Regions from separate parts of the Pseudomonas sp. JL27(2026) genome, predicted to be linked through region 1. Evidence: predicted binding sites of a transcription regulator. Region 1 holds the regulator's gene; each other region holds the start of a gene.
The links. The regulator sigma-54, encoded in region 1, starts transcription at its own class of promoters, with help from an activator protein. The targets are predictions, from matches to a motif close to ANTGGCATNNANNTTGCTNT.
Positions count from the first base shown of each region.

Region 2: the regulator sigma-54 is predicted to act here: its motif matches at 1,606-1,625, upstream of glnK (P-II family nitrogen regulator).
Region 3: the regulator sigma-54 is predicted to act here: its motif matches at 3,296-3,315, upstream of flgB (flagellar basal body rod protein FlgB).

Region 1 is NZ_CM167794.1:1,015,644-1,021,404, forward strand. It holds gene AC1Z1G_RS04565 (HPr family phosphocarrier protein) at 1-122, opposite strand, end outside; gene rapZ (RNase adapter RapZ) at 138-995, opposite strand; gene ptsN (PTS IIA-like nitrogen regulatory protein PtsN) at 998-1,462, opposite strand; gene hpf (ribosome hibernation-promoting factor, HPF/YfiA family) at 1,475-1,780, opposite strand; gene AC1Z1G_RS04585 (RNA polymerase factor sigma-54) at 1,903-3,396, opposite strand; gene lptB (LPS export ABC transporter ATP-binding protein) at 3,670-4,395, opposite strand; gene lptA (lipopolysaccharide transport periplasmic protein LptA) at 4,395-4,940, opposite strand; gene lptC (LPS export ABC transporter periplasmic protein LptC) at 4,927-5,499, opposite strand; gene AC1Z1G_RS04605 (KdsC family phosphatase) at 5,507-5,761, opposite strand, start outside.
Region 2 is NZ_CM167794.1:5,763,687-5,769,447, reverse strand. It holds gene AC1Z1G_RS26485 (GIY-YIG nuclease family protein) at 1-9, opposite strand, end outside; partial or broken gene AC1Z1G_RS26480 (YifB family Mg chelatase-like AAA ATPase) at 65-910, opposite strand; gene AC1Z1G_RS26475 (accessory factor UbiK family protein) at 1,150-1,413, opposite strand; gene glnK (P-II family nitrogen regulator) at 1,813-2,151, shown strand; gene AC1Z1G_RS26465 (ammonium transporter) at 2,185-3,522, shown strand; gene AC1Z1G_RS26460 (secondary thiamine-phosphate synthase enzyme YjbQ) at 3,737-4,162, shown strand; gene sutA (transcriptional regulator SutA) at 4,265-4,588, shown strand; gene AC1Z1G_RS26450 (HAD family hydrolase) at 4,772-5,476, opposite strand; gene xerC (tyrosine recombinase XerC) at 5,473-5,761, opposite strand, start outside.
Region 3 is NZ_CM167794.1:4,276,304-4,282,064, forward strand. It holds gene flgE (flagellar hook protein FlgE) at 251-1,624, opposite strand; gene flgD (flagellar hook assembly protein FlgD) at 1,656-2,384, opposite strand; gene flgC (flagellar basal body rod protein FlgC) at 2,400-2,843, opposite strand; gene flgB (flagellar basal body rod protein FlgB) at 2,847-3,254, opposite strand; gene cheR (protein-glutamate O-methyltransferase CheR) at 3,621-4,448, opposite strand; gene AC1Z1G_RS19510 (chemotaxis protein CheV) at 4,495-5,427, opposite strand; gene flgA (flagellar basal body P-ring formation chaperone FlgA) at 5,506-5,761, shown strand, end outside.

The sequences.
Region 1 (5,761 bases):
GTTTCTGGTGTACGCCCGGCTCTGATCTGGCAGGGAAACTGACCGGCGACGCCGACGAATTTTGCTGATGCACGGGCATGAAGGCCCAGTTTGTTGATGATTTCAATTTCCAGAGCGGGCATCGCGGTGTGAATCCTTTAGCTAAGGTCGCGGTGGCGAACCTGGACGTTCTTCAGGGTTTTTTGCAGGGCCTGGCCCAGACGTTCGGTCAGGTAGACGGAGCGGTGATGCCCGCCGGTGCAGCCAATGGCAATGGTGACGTAGGCACGGTTGCTGGCGGCGAACCTTGGCAGCCATTTCAGCAGGTAGCTGGAGATGTCCTGGAACATTTCCTCGACATCCGGTTGGGCTGCCAGGTACTCGGCCACGGGAAGGTCCAGCCCCGACTGGTCGCGCAGCTCGGGTTTCCAGTACGGGTTGGGCAGGCAGCGTACGTCGAACACCAGGTCGGCATCGACCGGCATTCCACGCTTGAAACCAAAGGATTCAACCAGAAACGCTGTGCCGGGCTCGGGTTGGTTCAGCAGCCGCAACTTGATGGTATCGCGTAGCTGGTACAGGTTCAGGTTGGTGGTATTGACCTTGAGGTCCGCGAGATCGGCAATCGGCCCCAGCAGGTTGGTTTCGTCATTGATGGCTTCGGCGAGCGAGCGATTGGCGCTGCTCAGCGGGTGGCGACGGCGGGTTTCCGAGAAGCGCTTGAGCAGTGTCTCTTCGTCGGCATCCAGGTACAGCACATCGCACTGAATGTGGCGGCTGCGCACTTCCGTGAGTAACTCGGGAAAGCGCGACAGGTGGCTGGGCAAGTTGCGTGCGTCGATTGAAACCGCCACCAGCGGCTGGGCCAGTTCGGTGTGGATCAGTGCGCGTTCGGCAAGTTCAGGCAACAGGCCGGCGGGCAAGTTGTCGATGCAGTAGTAGCCGTTATCCTCGAGTACATCGAGGGCGGTGCTTTTACCTGAGCCGGAACGGCCACTGACGATGATCAAGCGCATGGTTACGGACCGTTTTGCTCTTCCAGGACAACCTGGTACAGGGCTTCATTTGTCGCGGCGCTGCGAAGTTTTTCGCGCACGTCCTTGCGGTCAAGCATGCTGGCGATCTGGCGAAGCAGTTCCAGGTGCGCATCGGTGGCGGCTTCCGGGACCAGCAATACAAACAGCAGGTCGACCGGGGCACCGTCGATGGCGTCAAAATCGATAGGAGCGTCCAGGTGCATCAGTGCACTGATAGGCGACTCGCAGCCTTTGAGGCGGCAGTGCGGGATGGCGATGCCGTTGCCAAAACCGGTGGAACCGAGCTTTTCACGGGCAATCAGGCTCTCGAAGACATCTTGCATCTCCAGATCCGGTACTTCACGGGCGATCAGGTTGGCAATTTGTTCGAGGGCGCGTTTCTTGCTGCCGCCCGGCACGTTCACAAGTGAACGGCCGGGGGTCAGGATGTTTTCAAGTCGGATCATGTGGGGAGAGTGTTAGCGACCAGTGCCTTGCAGCAGGCTCTGTTGCTTTTCCTTATGCTTTTTCAGTTGGCGGTCCAGCTTGTCCGTGAGCAGGTCGATCGCAGCATACATGTCGTCATGTTCTGCGTTGGCGACGACTTCCCCACCGTGGATGTGCAGCGTGGCTTCGATTTTCTGTTTCAGTTTCTCGACAGCCATCGTCACTTGCACATTGGTGATCTTGTCAAAGTGGCGTTCCAGTCGGTCAAGTTTCTCACCGATGTAGGCGCGCAGGGGTTCGGTCACTTCCAGTTGGTGTCCACTGATGTTGACTTGCATACAGCTTCTCCTTCGTTGCCAGTGCATAAGGCGGCAGGCTGGTTAGCCTGCCACTAGGTTGTGTCCGGAAACTGCCTGATGGCGAATTTTCGAACACACCCTGGAACGCGGTGGCGTGGCCCTTACATCAACCGCTTGCGTTCGCTTGAAGGCGCGATCCCAAGGGATTCGCGGTACTTGGCGACGGTGCGGCGGGCTACCTGAATGCCTTGTGCCTCCAGTAAACCAGCGATCTTGCTGTCACTCAACGGCTTTTTCTGATTTTCCGCGGCAACCAGTTTTTTGATGATCGCACGGATCGCCGTAGACGAGCATTCGCCGCCTTCAGAGGTGCTGACGTGGCTGGAGAAAAAGTATTTCAGCTCATAAATACCCCGTGGGGTATGCATGAACTTTTGCGTGGTCACCCGTGAAATCGTCGATTCGTGCATGCCGACCGCTTCAGCGATGTCGTGCAGGACCAGCGGCTTCATGGCCTCATCGCCGTATTCGAGAAAGCCGCGCTGGTGCTCGACGATCTGGGTGGCGACTTTCATGAGGGTTTCGTTGCGGCTTTGCAGGCTTTTGATGAACCAGCGCGCTTCTTGCAACTGATTGCGCATAAAGGTGTTGTCGGCGCTGGTGTCGGCGCGGCGCACGAAGCCTGCGTACTGTGGATTGACCCGCAGGCGCGGAACCGATTCCTGGTTCAGCTCCACCAGCCAGCGCTCGTTGTCCTTGCGCACGATCACGTCAGGGACGACGTACTCGGCTTCACTGGACTCGATTTGCGAACCCGGTCGAGGGTTGAGGCTCTGGACCAGCTCAATGACCTGGCGCAGTTCATCTTCCTTGAGCTTCATGCGACGCATCAGTTGGCTGTAATCGCGGCTGCCCAACAGGTCGATGTAGTCGCTGACCAGGCGCTTGGCCTCGGCCAGCCAGAGGGTCTTGGCGGGCAGTTGGCGCAATTGCAGCAACAGGCACTCGCCCAGGTTGCGTGCGCCGATGCCGGCCGGCTCGAATTGCTGGATGCGATGCAGGACGGCTTCGATTTCGTCCAGTTCGATGTCCAGTTCCGGGTCGAAGGCTTCGAGGATTTCCTCTAGGGTTTCGTCCAGGTAGCCCTGATTGTTGATGCAGTCGATCAGGGTGACGGCAATCAGACGGTCGGTGTCGGACATCGGCGCCAGGTTCAATTGCCAGAGCAGGTGGCTTTGCAGGCTCTCGCCGGCCGATGTGCGGGTGGTGAAGTCCCACTCGTCGTCATCGTTGCTGGGCAGGCTGCTGGCGCTGGTCTGGTAGACATCTTCCCAAGCCGTGTCGACCGGGAGTTCGTTGGGAATGCGTTCGTTCCACTCGCCTTCCTCGAGGTTGTCCACCGTGGGGGCGGTTTCCTGGTAGGAGGGCTCTGTAATGTCGGTATTGGGCTTTTGCTCGATGTTGTCCGCCATGGGGTCGGCGTTATCGAAATCGTCGCCTTCTTCCTGGCGTTCGAGCATAGGATTGGACTCCAGTGCCTCCTGGATTTCCTGTTGCAGGTCCAGGGTCGACAATTGGAGCAGGCGGATGGCCTGTTGCAGCTGCGGTGTCATCGTCAGCTGCTGGCCCATTCTCAAGACTAGCGATGGTTTCATGGCAGGGGCTTAACACCTTATTCGCCGGCGCACATGCGCCATCCACTACAGGGGCGCCGGAGCGCCAAACTTAAGCAAATTATATGCCCGAAACTGAAGTGTTTGCCTAGAGCGCTGTAACAATTAAAACGTTTTAAATTTTTATTGCGCCAGGCTGCGTCAGCCCAAGGCTGAGGAACTGAGGGCGTGGGAATGCCCTGAGCGCCGTATCAATAAAATTCTACTGATTTTATTGAGGTTGGCGCTCCGGTAACAGGTCAAACACCTCGGCGCTTACAGGCGGAACTCGTGGCCCAGGTACACTTCCTTGACCAGTTCGTTGGCCAGGATGGTCGCAGAGTCGCCTTCGGCGATCAGTTGGCCATCGTTGACGATGTAGGCGGTTTCGCAGATGTCCAGGGTTTCACGGACGTTGTGGTCCGTGATCAGGACGCCGATGCCCTTTGCCTTGAGGTGGTGAATGATCTGCTTGATGTCGCCTACCGAAATCGGGTCCACGCCGGCGAACGGTTCGTCGAGCAGGATGAATTTCGGGGCGGTGGCCAGGGCGCGGGCGATTTCCACGCGGCGGCGCTCACCACCGGACAGGCTCATGCCGAGGTTGTCGCGGATGTGGTTGATGTGGAATTCCTGCAGCAGGCTTTCCAGCTCCTTGCGGCGACCGGCCTTATCGAGTTCCTTGCGGGTCTCGAGGATGGCCATGATGTTATCGGCGACCGAGAGTTTGCGGAAGATCGACGCTTCTTGCGGCAGATAGCCGATACCGGCGCGAGCGCGGCCGTGCATCGGCTGGTGGCTGACATCCAGGTCGTCGATCAGCACGCGGCCCTGATCGGCCTGAACCAGGCCGACGATCATGTAGAAACAAGTGGTCTTGCCGGCGCCGTTAGGGCCAAGCAGGCCGACGATCTGGCCGCTGTCGATGGACAGGCTGACATCGCGCACGACCTGGCGGCTCTTGTAGCTCTTGGCCAGATGCTGAGCTTTCAGAGTTGCCATTACTGGGCCTTCTGCTCGTCGGTTTTCTTTTTCGGCTGGATGACCATGTCGATCCGCGGACGTGGCGCGGTCACGGCGCTGCCATTGGCACGACCAGCGTTGGCGACCTGCTTGACCGTGTCGTAGACGATTTTCTCGCCTTCGGTGGTGTTGCCGTCGTTGATCACTTTGGCCCGGTCGATCAGTACAACGCGGTTTTGCGCTGCGTGGTACTGGATGGTCACCGCATAGCCCTGGACGGGTTTCGTGTCAGTCGGCTTCTGCAACTGCTCGAAATAGGCCAGGTTGCCTACCGAGGTCACGACGTCGATGTCACCGGCCGGGGTGCGGGTGATGGTCACGGTGTTGCCGGTGACCTTCATCGAGCCCTGGGTGATGATGACGTCACCTTTGTAGGTGGCGATACCTTGCTTGTCATCAAGCTGAGCATCGTCAGCCTGAATGCGGATAGGTTGCTGACTATCGTTCGGCAGAGCCCAGGCGCTCACGCTTCCCAGTGCTGCGCCCAGACTGAGCAAAATAGGGAGGGTTTTAACGAGCCTCATACTGTCCTCTTACGTTCGATAGCAGGTGTATCCTGCTTTCTTTCAAATACGCTTTCATTCCGTTACCAGTCGATACACCACCAGCGCCGTCGATTCTAACGGCTTGCTGGGTCTGCGCATATTGCTGTTGCGGGAATACGGTCATGCGACTGCTGGTAATGATGGTTTCACGCTTTTTTTCGTCAGTGCGCGCAATGCGCACCGAGTCGATCAGCTCGACTTCGGTACCGTCCGGGTTGACTTCGCCGCGTTCGCTCTGGACATGCCAGGGATACACGGTTCCGCGGTACATCTGCAGGTCGGGCTTGGTCAGCAGGGTGATCTCGCTGGCCTGAACGTGCTCGACCTTGTCGGAGGTCATTTCATACTGCAGGCCGCCGTCGGGCAGGAACTGCAGGCTGTAGGCGTTGATGGCGTAATAGTCGATCGCGTTTTCATCGACCTTCACCACAGGCTTGTCGAGGAAGCGCTCCGGGCTGATGTTCCAGTAGCCCACCGCTGCAAACAGCGCAGCGATGACGGCGAACATCAGGAAATTGCGAATCTTTTTACTCAGCATAGGTGGCTCACAGGTAGGCGGCGTTGGCCGCTTCAAGGTTGCCTTGGGCGCGCAGGATCAGTTCGCAGAACTCGCGAGCCGCGCCTTCGCCACCGCGAGCCTGGGTGATTCCGTGAGCGTGTTCGCGGACGAAGCTGGCAGCGTTGGCAACGGCCATGCCCAGGCCGACGCGGCGAATCACCGGCAGGTCCGGCAGGTCGTCACCGAGGTAGGCTACCTGTTCATAGCGTAGGCCCAGTTGCGCCAGAAGCTCGTCAAGTAC
Region 2 (5,761 bases), 1.3 Mb from region 1:
TTCTTTCAATTTGATGTGCGTCTCATTTATTTCGAATTTATCGCATCTATTTCGAAAAACTACAGCCGCCGCCGACCAGCGCCGGGCCTGAGGCCGAGTGGTGCGGTTGGCGAAACGGTCGCTGCGGCCAGTGGCTCAGCGGCACATGGCTGGCCACCGATAAAATGGCCGCCACCTCCAGCGCTTCCTGTTCTGCCAGCGGCGGCAACAGCCCCGGCAAGCGGCTGGCCAGCAGGGTTTTGCCGGTTCCGGGAGGGCCGCTGAACAAGAGGTTGTGGGCACCCGCCGCAGCGATCAGCAAGGCGCGTTTGGCCGCGAACTGCCCCTGAACTTCACTCAAGTCGGGATAAGGCTTGCTGGCGTGCAACAAGCCGCTGGACACATAAGGCTCAAGGGGCGTGTGACCGTTGAAGTGGGCGACCACTTCCAGCAGATGGTCGACTGCGATGACCTTCAGCCCCGAGGCCAGGCAGGCCTCCTCGGCATTGGCACGAGGCACCACCAGCGTACGCCCGGCCTTGCGCGCCGCCAGTGCCGCGGGCAACACGCCACGCACCGGTCGCACCGCGCCGGAGAGCGCCAACTCCCCCAGAAACTCCACGTCCTCCAGTGTCAGGGTTGGCACCTGCACACTGGCTGCCAGCAGCCCCATCGCGATCGCCAAATCGAATCGCCCACCGTCCTTGGGTAAATCCGCGGGTGCGAGGTTCAACGTGATGCGCCGTGCGGGGAACTGGAAACCCGAGTTGAGAATTGCACTGCGCACCCGGTCCTTGCTTTCCTTGACCGCTGCTTCGGGCAACCCGACCAGGGTCAGCGCCGGCAAGCCGTTGGCCAGATGCACTTCGACGGTAACGGCAGGCGCCTCCACGCCAACCTGGGCGCGGCTGTGGACAATGGCCAGAGACATGATCATTCCTTGATGGGGCGAGAGCCGCTTCCTGCGGTTTTTGAAGGGTAGTTGCGAGGCGGCGGTTCAGTGCCGAGGGCGTACAGCGAAATTTGCGCAGGATGTTGCGAACGGGTGTTCGAGAAGACCGATTGTTCGGTGTACGGGTATTAACCGTTGTGGGGCACGGCCTGGATGGAACGGCTTGAAAGTCGTTCCGACGTTATCGCGGGCGAGCCTTGCTCCCACAACGAAAAGGCTTACTCGGCAGCCGGCGGATTCAATTTCGCTTCCAGCTCAGCGACCTTCGCCTCAAGGCTTTCCAGGCGTGCCCGGGTGCGCGCCAGGACGACCATCTGGCTGTCGAACTCTTCCCGACTCACCAGATCGAGTTTGCTGAAGCCGCTTTGCAGCAGGGCCTTGAACTGGCTTTCGATTTCGCTCTTTGGCAGCGGGGTTTCGCCGCTGAACAGGCGGGAGGCGTGGCCGCTCAGGGCATCGAGGAGGTCTTTGGGCGCGAGCATGGGAAATGTCCTGGAAACAATGGCCGGCAGTGTATCACGCAGTGTCTATAGTCATTGACGCAGGCGCGGTTGCACGTTTTTCGCGCATGTTGTCCGGCGCTGGCGCACCGTTGTTGTGCGTATCGGCGCAAGCGTTTGGGTGATGACGAGGGTGGCAGCGACCAAGGGATTGAAAACAGAGGTTTTTCGCGAGATGGCAAGCTTTCTGCTTAGTCGCTAGTGACCCATGCACTGATGCAGCCGCTGCGACAAATGCAGTGCGGCGCACGGAGGGGAAGTGTTTCGTCAGGAGCGGTTAACGGGCGTTGGCGACGACGCGTTACAAAGCCAGGCACTGCGCTTAGACTTGAGTCGGGTTTGTTTTCCTGGGGCAAGTCCACCAATTCGGGAGAGAGTTTCATGAAGCTAGTCACTGCCATCATCAAGCCGTTCAAGCTGGACGATGTACGCGAGTCGTTGTCCGAGATCGGCGTGCAGGGCATTACCGTTACTGAAGTCAAGGGCTTCGGCCGGCAGAAGGGTCACACCGAGCTGTATCGCGGCGCGGAATACGTGGTCGATTTCCTGCCTAAGGTGAAGATCGATGTCGCCATTGACGACAAGGATCTTGATCGGGTGATCGAGGCGATAACCAAGGCGGCCAACACCGGCAAGATCGGTGACGGCAAGATCTTCGTGGTCAATCTGGAACAGGCTATTCGCATCCGTACCGGCGAAACCGATACCGACGCAATCTAAGCCGCCAAACCCAACGCCCCAGGAGAAAACAATATGACTCTGCGTAAATTCGCAGGGCTAGGAGCCCTGTTGTCCATCGTAATGCCCAGCCTGGCCATGGCGGCAGATCCGGTGGCGCCTCCAGTCCTCAACTCCGGCGATACTGCCTGGATGTTGACCTCTACTGCCCTTGTGCTGTTCATGACCATTCCTGGCCTGGCGTTGTTCTACGGCGGTATGGTGCGGTCCAAAAACATTCTTTCGGTGATGATGCAGTGTTTCGCCATAACCGGTCTGGTCACCATCCTGTGGTTCCTTTATGGCTACAGCATGGCGTTTGACACGACTGGCATGGAAGCGAACGTCGTCAACCTCAATTCCTTTGTCGGCAGTTTCTCCAAGGCGTTCCTTGCCGGCATCACGCCTGCCAGCATTACCGGCCCTGCGGCGCTGTTTCCCGAGGCGGTATTCGTCACCTACCAGATGACTTTCGCGATCATCACCCCGGCGCTGATCGTCGGTGCGTTCGCCGAGCGGATGAAGTTCTCCGCGATGCTGGTGTTCATGGGGGTGTGGTTCACCCTGGTTTATGCGCCGATTGCTCACATGGTCTGGAGCGGTCCGGGTTCGCTGTTGGGCGACTGGGGCGTGCTCGACTTCGCGGGCGGCACAGTGGTGCACATCAATGCCGGTATCGCAGGGCTGGTGGCGTGCCTGGTGCTGGGCAAGCGTAAAGGCTTCCCGACCACGCCGATGGCCCCGCATAACCTCGGTTACACCCTGATGGGCGCCGCCATGTTGTGGGTCGGCTGGTTCGGCTTCAACGCCGGTTCCGCCGCCGCCGCCAACGGCACTGCCGGGATGGCCATGCTGGTGACTCAGATCGCCACCGCCGCCGCTGCCCTGGGCTGGATGTTTGCCGAGTGGCTGACCCACGGCAAACCGAGTGCGCTGGGTATCGCCTCGGGCGTGGTTGCCGGTCTGGTGGCGATCACCCCGGCTGCCGGTACCGTGGGCCCGATGGGCGCACTGATCATCGGCCTGGCGGCAGGCGTGGTGTGCTTCTTCTGCGCCACAACCCTGAAACGCAAAATGGGTTACGACGATTCACTGGACGCCTTTGGCGTGCACGGTATCGGCGGCATTCTCGGCGCCATCCTTACGGGTGTGTTCGCCGCCCCGGCGCTGGGTGGCTTCGGCACCGTGACCGACATCGCCGCGCAAGTCTGGATCCAGTGCAAAGGCGTGGGCTTTACGGTGATCTACACCGCGATTGTCACCTTCATCATTCTCAAGGTGCTGGATGCCGTCATGGGCCTGCGCATTACCGAAGAAGAAGAGGCGGTGGGCCTGGACCTGGCTCAACACAACGAGCGCGGCTACAACCTGTAAGCGCGCGTAAAAAAATCATGCCCGGTTCGCCGGGCATTTTTTCGCCTGTGATTTGTCACTGAAGAAGCCACTGAAAGGTTTTTCCCCGCACCTTATGGCGTGTTTGCGGCAGGCACATTTCATGGGTCAATGGCTTACACCATTGCAGGAATATTAGGCCCTTTGTTTTTTCCCAGAGCGCGCTAGAATGCGCGCCGAACGTGCGGAGAACTGTATGTGGCAACAGACTCTGATAACCCTGCGGGCACGGCCCCGGGGCTTTCATCTGGTAACGGACGAGTTACTCGCCGGCCTGCCTGAACTCAAGGCATGTCGGGTCGGTCTGTTGCATTTGTGTCTGCAGCATACCTCGGCGTCGTTGACCATCAACGAGAACGCCGATCCGGCGGTACGTCGCGACTTCGAACGGTTTTTCAATCGGCTGATCCCACAAGGTTCGGCTGGCTATGAGCATAACGACGAAGGCCTGGACGACCTCCCGGCGCACTTCAAGGCCAGTTTGCTGGGCTGTCAGTTGAGCTTGCCGATTACGGCGGGCCGACTGGCGTTAGGCAGTTGGCAAGGTGTTTATCTGGGCGAGCATCGTGATCGAGGCGGTGCTCGTAAAGTCCTCGCCACCGTGCACGGTGAAGGGGCATAAACCGCTGGTCACCAGTGGTTGTTGAATTTTTTCCGGCAGCCGTCGACAGACGGCGAAGCTGGGCTATAACTAATCTGCTTTTCGCAAGTCATGAGGTACAACATGAGCGACGATGATCTGGAAAACGACGACCTCGAAGTAGGCGACGAAGACGAAGCCGAGGAAGGTCTGGAAGCAGCAGCGGAAGACGTTGCTGAAGACGATGGTGGCGATGCCCCGGCACCGACCGCCAAAGGCAAGGCCAAGGCTGCGGTATCGGTCGATGAGCTGCCGAGCGTCGAAGCCAAGAACAAGGAGCGTGATGCTCTGGCACGAGCCATGGAAGAGTTCCTGGCCAAAGGCGGCAAGGTGCAGGAAGTGGAGGCCAATGTGGTCGCCGATCCTCCCAAGAAGCCTGATAACAAGTACGGCAGCCGACCTATCTGAGTGTCCGCTACTTGCTTGCTGAAAAAGCCCGCCGTCGCTGCGGGCTTTTTCATGGGTGAAACAAAAGCCTGGGAATTGCGGTGATCCCCTGTGGGAGCGGGCTTGCTCGCGAAAGCGGAGTGTCAGCCAACATCAATTTTGAATGTGAGGCCCTCTTCGCGAGCAAGCCCGCTCCCACAGGTTTTAGTGTTGGCAGTTCCACTGCGCCAACAACTCTGGCAGTTCGGTCAAACTGCGAATCTCGGCATCTGGCGCCTTGTCCGCCTCCCACACTTTGCCCGTCGGGTTGAACCAGATTGCCCGCAACCCGGCCTGTTGTGCGCCGGCAATGTCATCGCCGGGATGATCGCCGATGTGCACTGCGGTTTCGGCGCTTGCACCGCCGCGCCGCAACGCCTCATGAAAGAGTCGCGCATCGGGTTTGGCAATGCCGATGTCCTCGGCGCACAGCGCGAACTTGAAGTAGTCCGCCAGCCCCAGGCGACGCACATCCGCGTTGCCGTTGGTGACCACGCCCAAGGCGTACTGGTTGGCGAGAATCTCCAGGGTCGGCTGCACCTCGGGGAAAATTTTGAGCTGGTGCCGTGCCTGCAAAAACACTTCAAAGCCTTGCTCGGCCAGATCCGACGCCTGATGGTGGTCGTAACCGGCCTCTTCCAGTGCATGGAACAACACCCGTCGGCGTAGGGCACTGATGCGGTGCTTGAGGCTCGGCTCGTGGGCCAGTACCCGTTCGCGAATCGCCCACAAGTGCTCCACTGGCACGCCGCCCAGGTTTACCGCGTGTTCGGTCAGCCACTGGCGCAGCACGGCCTCGGCGCTGACGATCACAGGCGCGGTGTCCCACAAGGTGTCGTCGAGGTCGAACGTGATCAGTTGGAGGGTCATTGGTCACCGCCCTTGATGCGTTTGGCCCGTGGGTGGGCGTTGTCGTAGACCGTCGCCAGGTGCTGGAAATCCAGGTGGGTGTAGATCTGCGTGGTCTTGATGTCCGCGTGGCCGAGCAGTTCCTGCACCGCTCGCAGGTCCTGGGAGGACTCAAGCAAGTGGCTGGCAAAGGAGTGCCGGAGCATGTGCGGGTGCAGGTTCTGCCCCAGTTCACGCTCGCCCGCCGCCTTGACCCGAACCTGAATCGCCCGTGGCCCAAGGCGCCTGCCTTGCAGGCTGACAAAC
Region 3 (5,761 bases), 2.8 Mb from region 1:
GGTCCTCTGGATTGTCGGGGGTTTTCTTTTATCTCAAGGAAATGGGAGCCGCAACTGACGCCTTCGAGAGCAAACCCGCCCCCACAGAGGACCTTCGGTAGACACAACATGTGTGAACACCACCGATCAAGTACGGGAGCGGGCTTGCTCACGAAGACACCACAGAATCCTGCACCCGACACAAAATCACTGGCCACAAAAAACCCCTCTTTCGAGGGGCTCTTTGTGAAGCGCTACCTGCCAACCAGCATCAGGCCATCTGAATGATGGTCTGCATGATGGTGCTTTGAGTAGAGATCGTCTTGGCGTTGGCCTGGTAGTTACTCTGCCCCTTGATCAGGTCGACCAGCTCGTTGGTCAGGTTGACGTTGGAGTCTTCCAGGGAGTTGGACTTGATCGAACCCAGGGTGCCGGTTTGCGGAGTGTCGTACGCCGCAAAGCCCGAGTCGTAGGTTTGCTTCCAGTTGGTGCCACCTGCCGGTTGCAGACCTTGCTCGTTGGTGAAGCTGGCCAGGGAGATCTGACCGATCGGCTTGGATTTGCTGTTGCTGAAGTTGGCGAACAGCGTACCGGTGCCGTCGATGGTCAGGTTGGTGATCTGGCCAGTGGCATAACCGTCCTGGGTCGATGTCGTACGGTTGGTGTCGGTGTTGTACTGAGTGGTTTTGGTCAGGTCGTTGCTCACACCCGTGGTATTGCCTGCCGCGCCGTTGGCCTTCCAGACACCATTGGTGACGGTACCCGGCGTCCAGACACCAGGCCCCATGATGATGGAGTTGTTAGCGACCGTGTACGGGGAGTCAGTCGGCGTCGTCGGAGGTGCGATCCCCAGCAGCTTGCCATCGGAACCGAAGGTCATTGTCATCGGAGCCTGGTTGCTTGGCGCACCTGGAACAACCGGAGGCCCAGGAAGAGCGGCAGTACCCGGAACATAGGCGTTACCATTAGGGTTACGACCATCAACCAGCGTGTAGGTCTGCCAGCTATTGGCACCAGTCTTGACCATATACTGGTCCAGTTTATGCTCGTTACCCTGACTGTCAAAAATCGGGGTGGTGAACATATCGGTGTAGGTCCCGATCTTGGTCGGATCGAACGGCGTGACGGCCGGATCGATGTCTGGCTTCGTCGAGCTCAGGTTGATGCTGGCCGAGATAGCGCTGGTGGTCTTCGGCGCCAGGTTCGACTGATCGATTTTCAGGTCGCTGAGAATACCATTCATGATCTTGCCGCTGGCATCCACACCGTAACCTTGCAGACGCGAAGTGCCCGAACTGTTGGTGATGAAGCCATCCTTGTCGACCTTGAAGGTACCGGCACGGGTGAAGGTCAGCGAGCCGTTGTCGCTCAACACAAAGAAGCCCGAACCCTGGATACCCATGTCCAACACGTTGCCGGTGTTGTTGACGTCGCCCTGCGTGAACTGCTGGGAAACGTTGGCCAAGCGCACACCATTACCGATGGTCTTGCTGCCCGTACCCAGCTTGGTCGCCGAGTACACATCTTCGAATTCCGCACGGGACGATTTGAAGCCGGTGGTCGCGACGTTGGCGATGTTGTTGCCGGTCACGTCCAGCTGCTTGTTGGCTGCATAGAGACCGCTAAGGCCGATATTGAAAGACATATTCCACTCCTTGTTGCCGCGTTAGCCGGCTCTATATACCAATGGTTTGAACTTTGGACAGGGCAATAGGGCCCATGCCTGCGAGGTTGAGCATCATCTCGCCCCCGTTCTGACTCATCGTCACGCTATTGACCGTTGCCGGCAGGTAGGTCACCAGCGAGGTGTTTTTGTCATCGATCTTGCTGTTCGCCGCGAAGGTGTACGTACCCGGCTGAACCTTGACGCCGGCCGAATCGGTACCGTCCCAGACGAAGCTGGCGGAACCGGCCTTCTGGCTGCCCAGATCGATGGTCTTGACGGTCTTACCGTCCTTGTCGGTGATTTTCACCGTGACGCTGGCAACCGAACTCGGTACCGAGATCGAACCGGTGAGGCTCTTGTTCGGATCGACCTGCGCCTTGTCGGTCTGGGCAATCACCGAGCGACCGACCAGCGACGAGGCCTGCAAGGCCTGCGACGACTTGAACGAGCCGGAGATCGAGTTCACCGAGGTGTTCAGGGTCGTGATGCCTTCCAGGCTGCTGAACTGCGCCAACTGTGCAACGAATGCACTGTTGTCCTGCGGATCGAGCGGGTTCTGGTTTTTCAGCTGGGTCACCAGCAGTTGCAGGAACGAGTCCTTGCCCAGCGACTTGCTACCGGTCTTGCTGTTGGTCGCCGCAGCCAGGCCGTCAGCGCTGGTGGTAGCCGGCGTCTTCTGCGAAGAGGCCGCCAGAATGTCCTTGAGCGTCGGCGCGGTGGTGGTATCGGTAATACTCATCTGAGTCGCCCCTTATCACTGACCGAGGGTCAGGACCTTCTGCATCATGGTTTTGGCGGTGTTCATCATTTCTGCGTTGGTCTGGAACGAACGACTGGCGGAAATCATGTCGGCCATTTCTTCGACCACGTTGACGTTCGGGTAGTAGACGTAGCCCTTGGCGTCGGCGGCCGGATGGTTCGGCTCGTAGCGCGCTTCAAGGTTGCTCTGGTCTTCGACCACGCCCAGCACCTGCACGCCCTGGCCGGCGGCGTCCTGGTTCTGGAACAGCGAATTGCTGCCGCCGCTCTGGCCGCCCTGGAACATGGTGGCGAACACCGGGTGACGGGCGCGGTAGGTCTGGTCGATGCTCGAAGAGACCGTCTCGGCGTTGGCGATGTTACTGGCGACGGTGTTCAAGCGAGTGGTCTGGGCACTCATGCCACTACCGGCAATATTGAAAACACTGGATAGAGACATGAATTACTCCCCGCGAAGGGCTGAAACCAGCCCTTTGAATTTGCTGTTGAGCAGCGTGAAGCTGGCCTGGAAGCCCACTGCGTTTTCTGCGTAGTTGGACTGTTCCAGTTGGGCGTCCACGGTGTTCTGGTCGATCGAGGGCTGCATCGGCGTGCGATACATCAACGACTCGTCACCATTGCCCAGGCCTTGTGCTTCGATATGACGGTTGTTGGTCATGTTCAAAGCGATAGTGCCGTTCTTGTGCTTGTCGTTCTGTGCGGCCAGCACAGCCGAGAAGTCCAGATCCCGAGCCTTGTAGTTCGGTGTGTCGGCGTTAGTGATGTTGTTGGCCAGGACTTCAGCGCGCTGTGCGCGAAAGCCCAATGCTTTTTCATGGATACCGAGCGCTTTATCGAAGCTGATGCTCATGTCGGAAACCTTCGGGTGACCTGATTTTTCGTAACCTGAACTTAGCAAGCGGCGTGCCAGTTTATGAAACCCCATAAACCGGGGCTTTGCGGGCAGCGGCAAAGCGGCAATGCCAGAAAAGCGGCAACCGTTTTCCGTCGCCTGCCGCTTTTCTGCCGCCTGTTAACGATCACTGAGGACCAATGTGGGAGCGGGCTTGCTCGCGAAGGCGTCGTGTCAGTCGACATTTACTTTGACTGGCATACCGCTTTCGCGAGCAAGCCCGCTCCCACATTGGACAGGTGTGGTTGCGATGGAGTTTGGCGGGCAAAAAAAACGGGAGCCCCTGAGGACTCCCGTTTTCATGCACCACCCGCTACCGGCAAATCACTTCGCCTGATAGATGATTCCCGGGCTGCATTGCACCATCTGGTAGTGATCCGGCAAACCGTTCAGCGCCTCGGAAGCGCCAAGGAACAGGTAGCCACCCGGCTTGAGCGTACTGTGAATGCGCATCAGGATGTCTTTCTTCACCTCGGCGGAGAAGTAGATCAGCACGTTGCGGCAAAACACGATGTCGAACTTGCCCAGGCTGGCGTAGCTGTCCAGCAGGTTGAACGAGCGAAACTCCACGCGACTCTTGATCGGCGCCTTCACCGCCCAGCGCCCCGGCCCTTTCGGGTCAAAGTAACGCTGCAAGCGCTCCGACGACAAACCGCGACCGATGGCCAGGCTGTCGTACTCGCCGGTCTTGCAGTTGTTCAACATCGTGCCGGACAAATCGGTGGCAACGATCTGCACACCCATCTTCAGCTGACCCATGTTGACGCGCTCGAACTCGTCGATCGACATCGACAGCGAATACGGTTCCTGACCCGACGAACACGCCGCCGACCAGATCCGCAAACGCTGGCCAGGACTGGCCTTGATCGCTTCGGGCAGCACCTTGTTCTTGAGCACTTCAAACGGATAGGTATCACGAAACCACAGGGTTTCGTTGGTCGTCATCGCATCCACAACCATCTCGCGCAAACCACTGCGCGGCTGAGTCTGGATGCGCTGAACCAACTCACCCAACGATTTGATGCCTTGCTGCTCCATCAGTTTGTTGAGACGGCTCGACACCAGATACTGCTTGTTTTCACCGAGCAAAATGCCACAGGCTTTTTCCAGAAACACCCGGAACTGTTCGAAATCCAAATTACCCGTAGACAAAGATGCCGCCTCTTAAATCGTGTTGACCGCCAAGGGCAAAGACCCTTTAGCTGTTGTCTGCTGCTTTGATCCGGTCGACTACCCGGGATGCCAGGTCATCAGGACGGAATTTGGCAAGGAAGTCATCAGCACCGACCTTCTTCACCATCGCCTGATTGAACACACCCGACAACGAAGTATGCAGGATGATATGGAGCTTTTGCATGCGTGGGTCGCTGCGGATCTCGGCCGTGAGGGTGTAACCATCCATTTCGGGCATTTCGATGTCGGAGATCATCATCAAGAATTCCTCTTCCGGCTTCTTGCCCTCGTCGACCAGCTTGCGCAGGTAATCCAGCGCTTGCCGACCGTCGTTCAACGCAACCACATCCACGCCCACCGTTTGCAGGCAACGCGTGACTTGCTTGCGCGCCACCGACGAGTCATCGACCGTCAGCACCCGCAAGGAAACCGCTTTATTCTGCGTCTCGACATCCACCACGCCGACCGAAATCGCTTCCGAGGTGGGCGCCACTTCCGCCAGTATCTTTTCAACGTCGATGATTTCGACTAACTGATTGTCTACTCGAGTCACAGCCGTCAGGTAATGATCGCGTCCGGTGCCCTTGGGCGGCGGATGGATCTCTTCCCAGTTCATGTTGACGATGCGCTCGACCGACCGAACCAGAAAACCCTGAGTCTTGGTGTTGTACTCCGTGATGATCACGAAGGGATTACTTTGGTCCTGCAAACCGCCGGACCCGGTCGCCATCGCCAGATCGAGAATCGGGATGGTCGCCCCACGAATATTCGCCACACCGCACACGACAGGATTGGACTTGGGCATCACGGTCAGCTTGGGGCATTGCAGCACCTCGCGAACCTTGAACACGTTGATCCCGTATAGCTGCTGGCCGTCGAGACGGAACAACAACAGCTCCAGGCGATTCTGCCCTACCAGTTGCGTGCGCTGGTTTACCGAATCCATTACACCAGCCATGCCCAGACTCCTACACCAACACCTAAGTTCCGACGCACATTCATTGCTAAACGGCACGGGGCTTGCTTTTTAACTGTCATGAACGCAAAAACGACATTTTCCCGACACCTGACATCCACCTGCCGCAAATGGCTGTGTGCAGTGTCGGCCGTCTGCCTTTTCAACGCTGGCAGCCCTGCCCTTGCTGACTCGGTTACCTTGCCTGATCTACTTATCGGCGTCACTCAGGGCTTTCTTGAATTCACCGTAGAGGACTATTTGGCTACCAGTCAAACCGAGGGCCGCTACGAAATCGAAGTGAACCAGCTAGACCCGCGCCTGCGCATGCCACTTT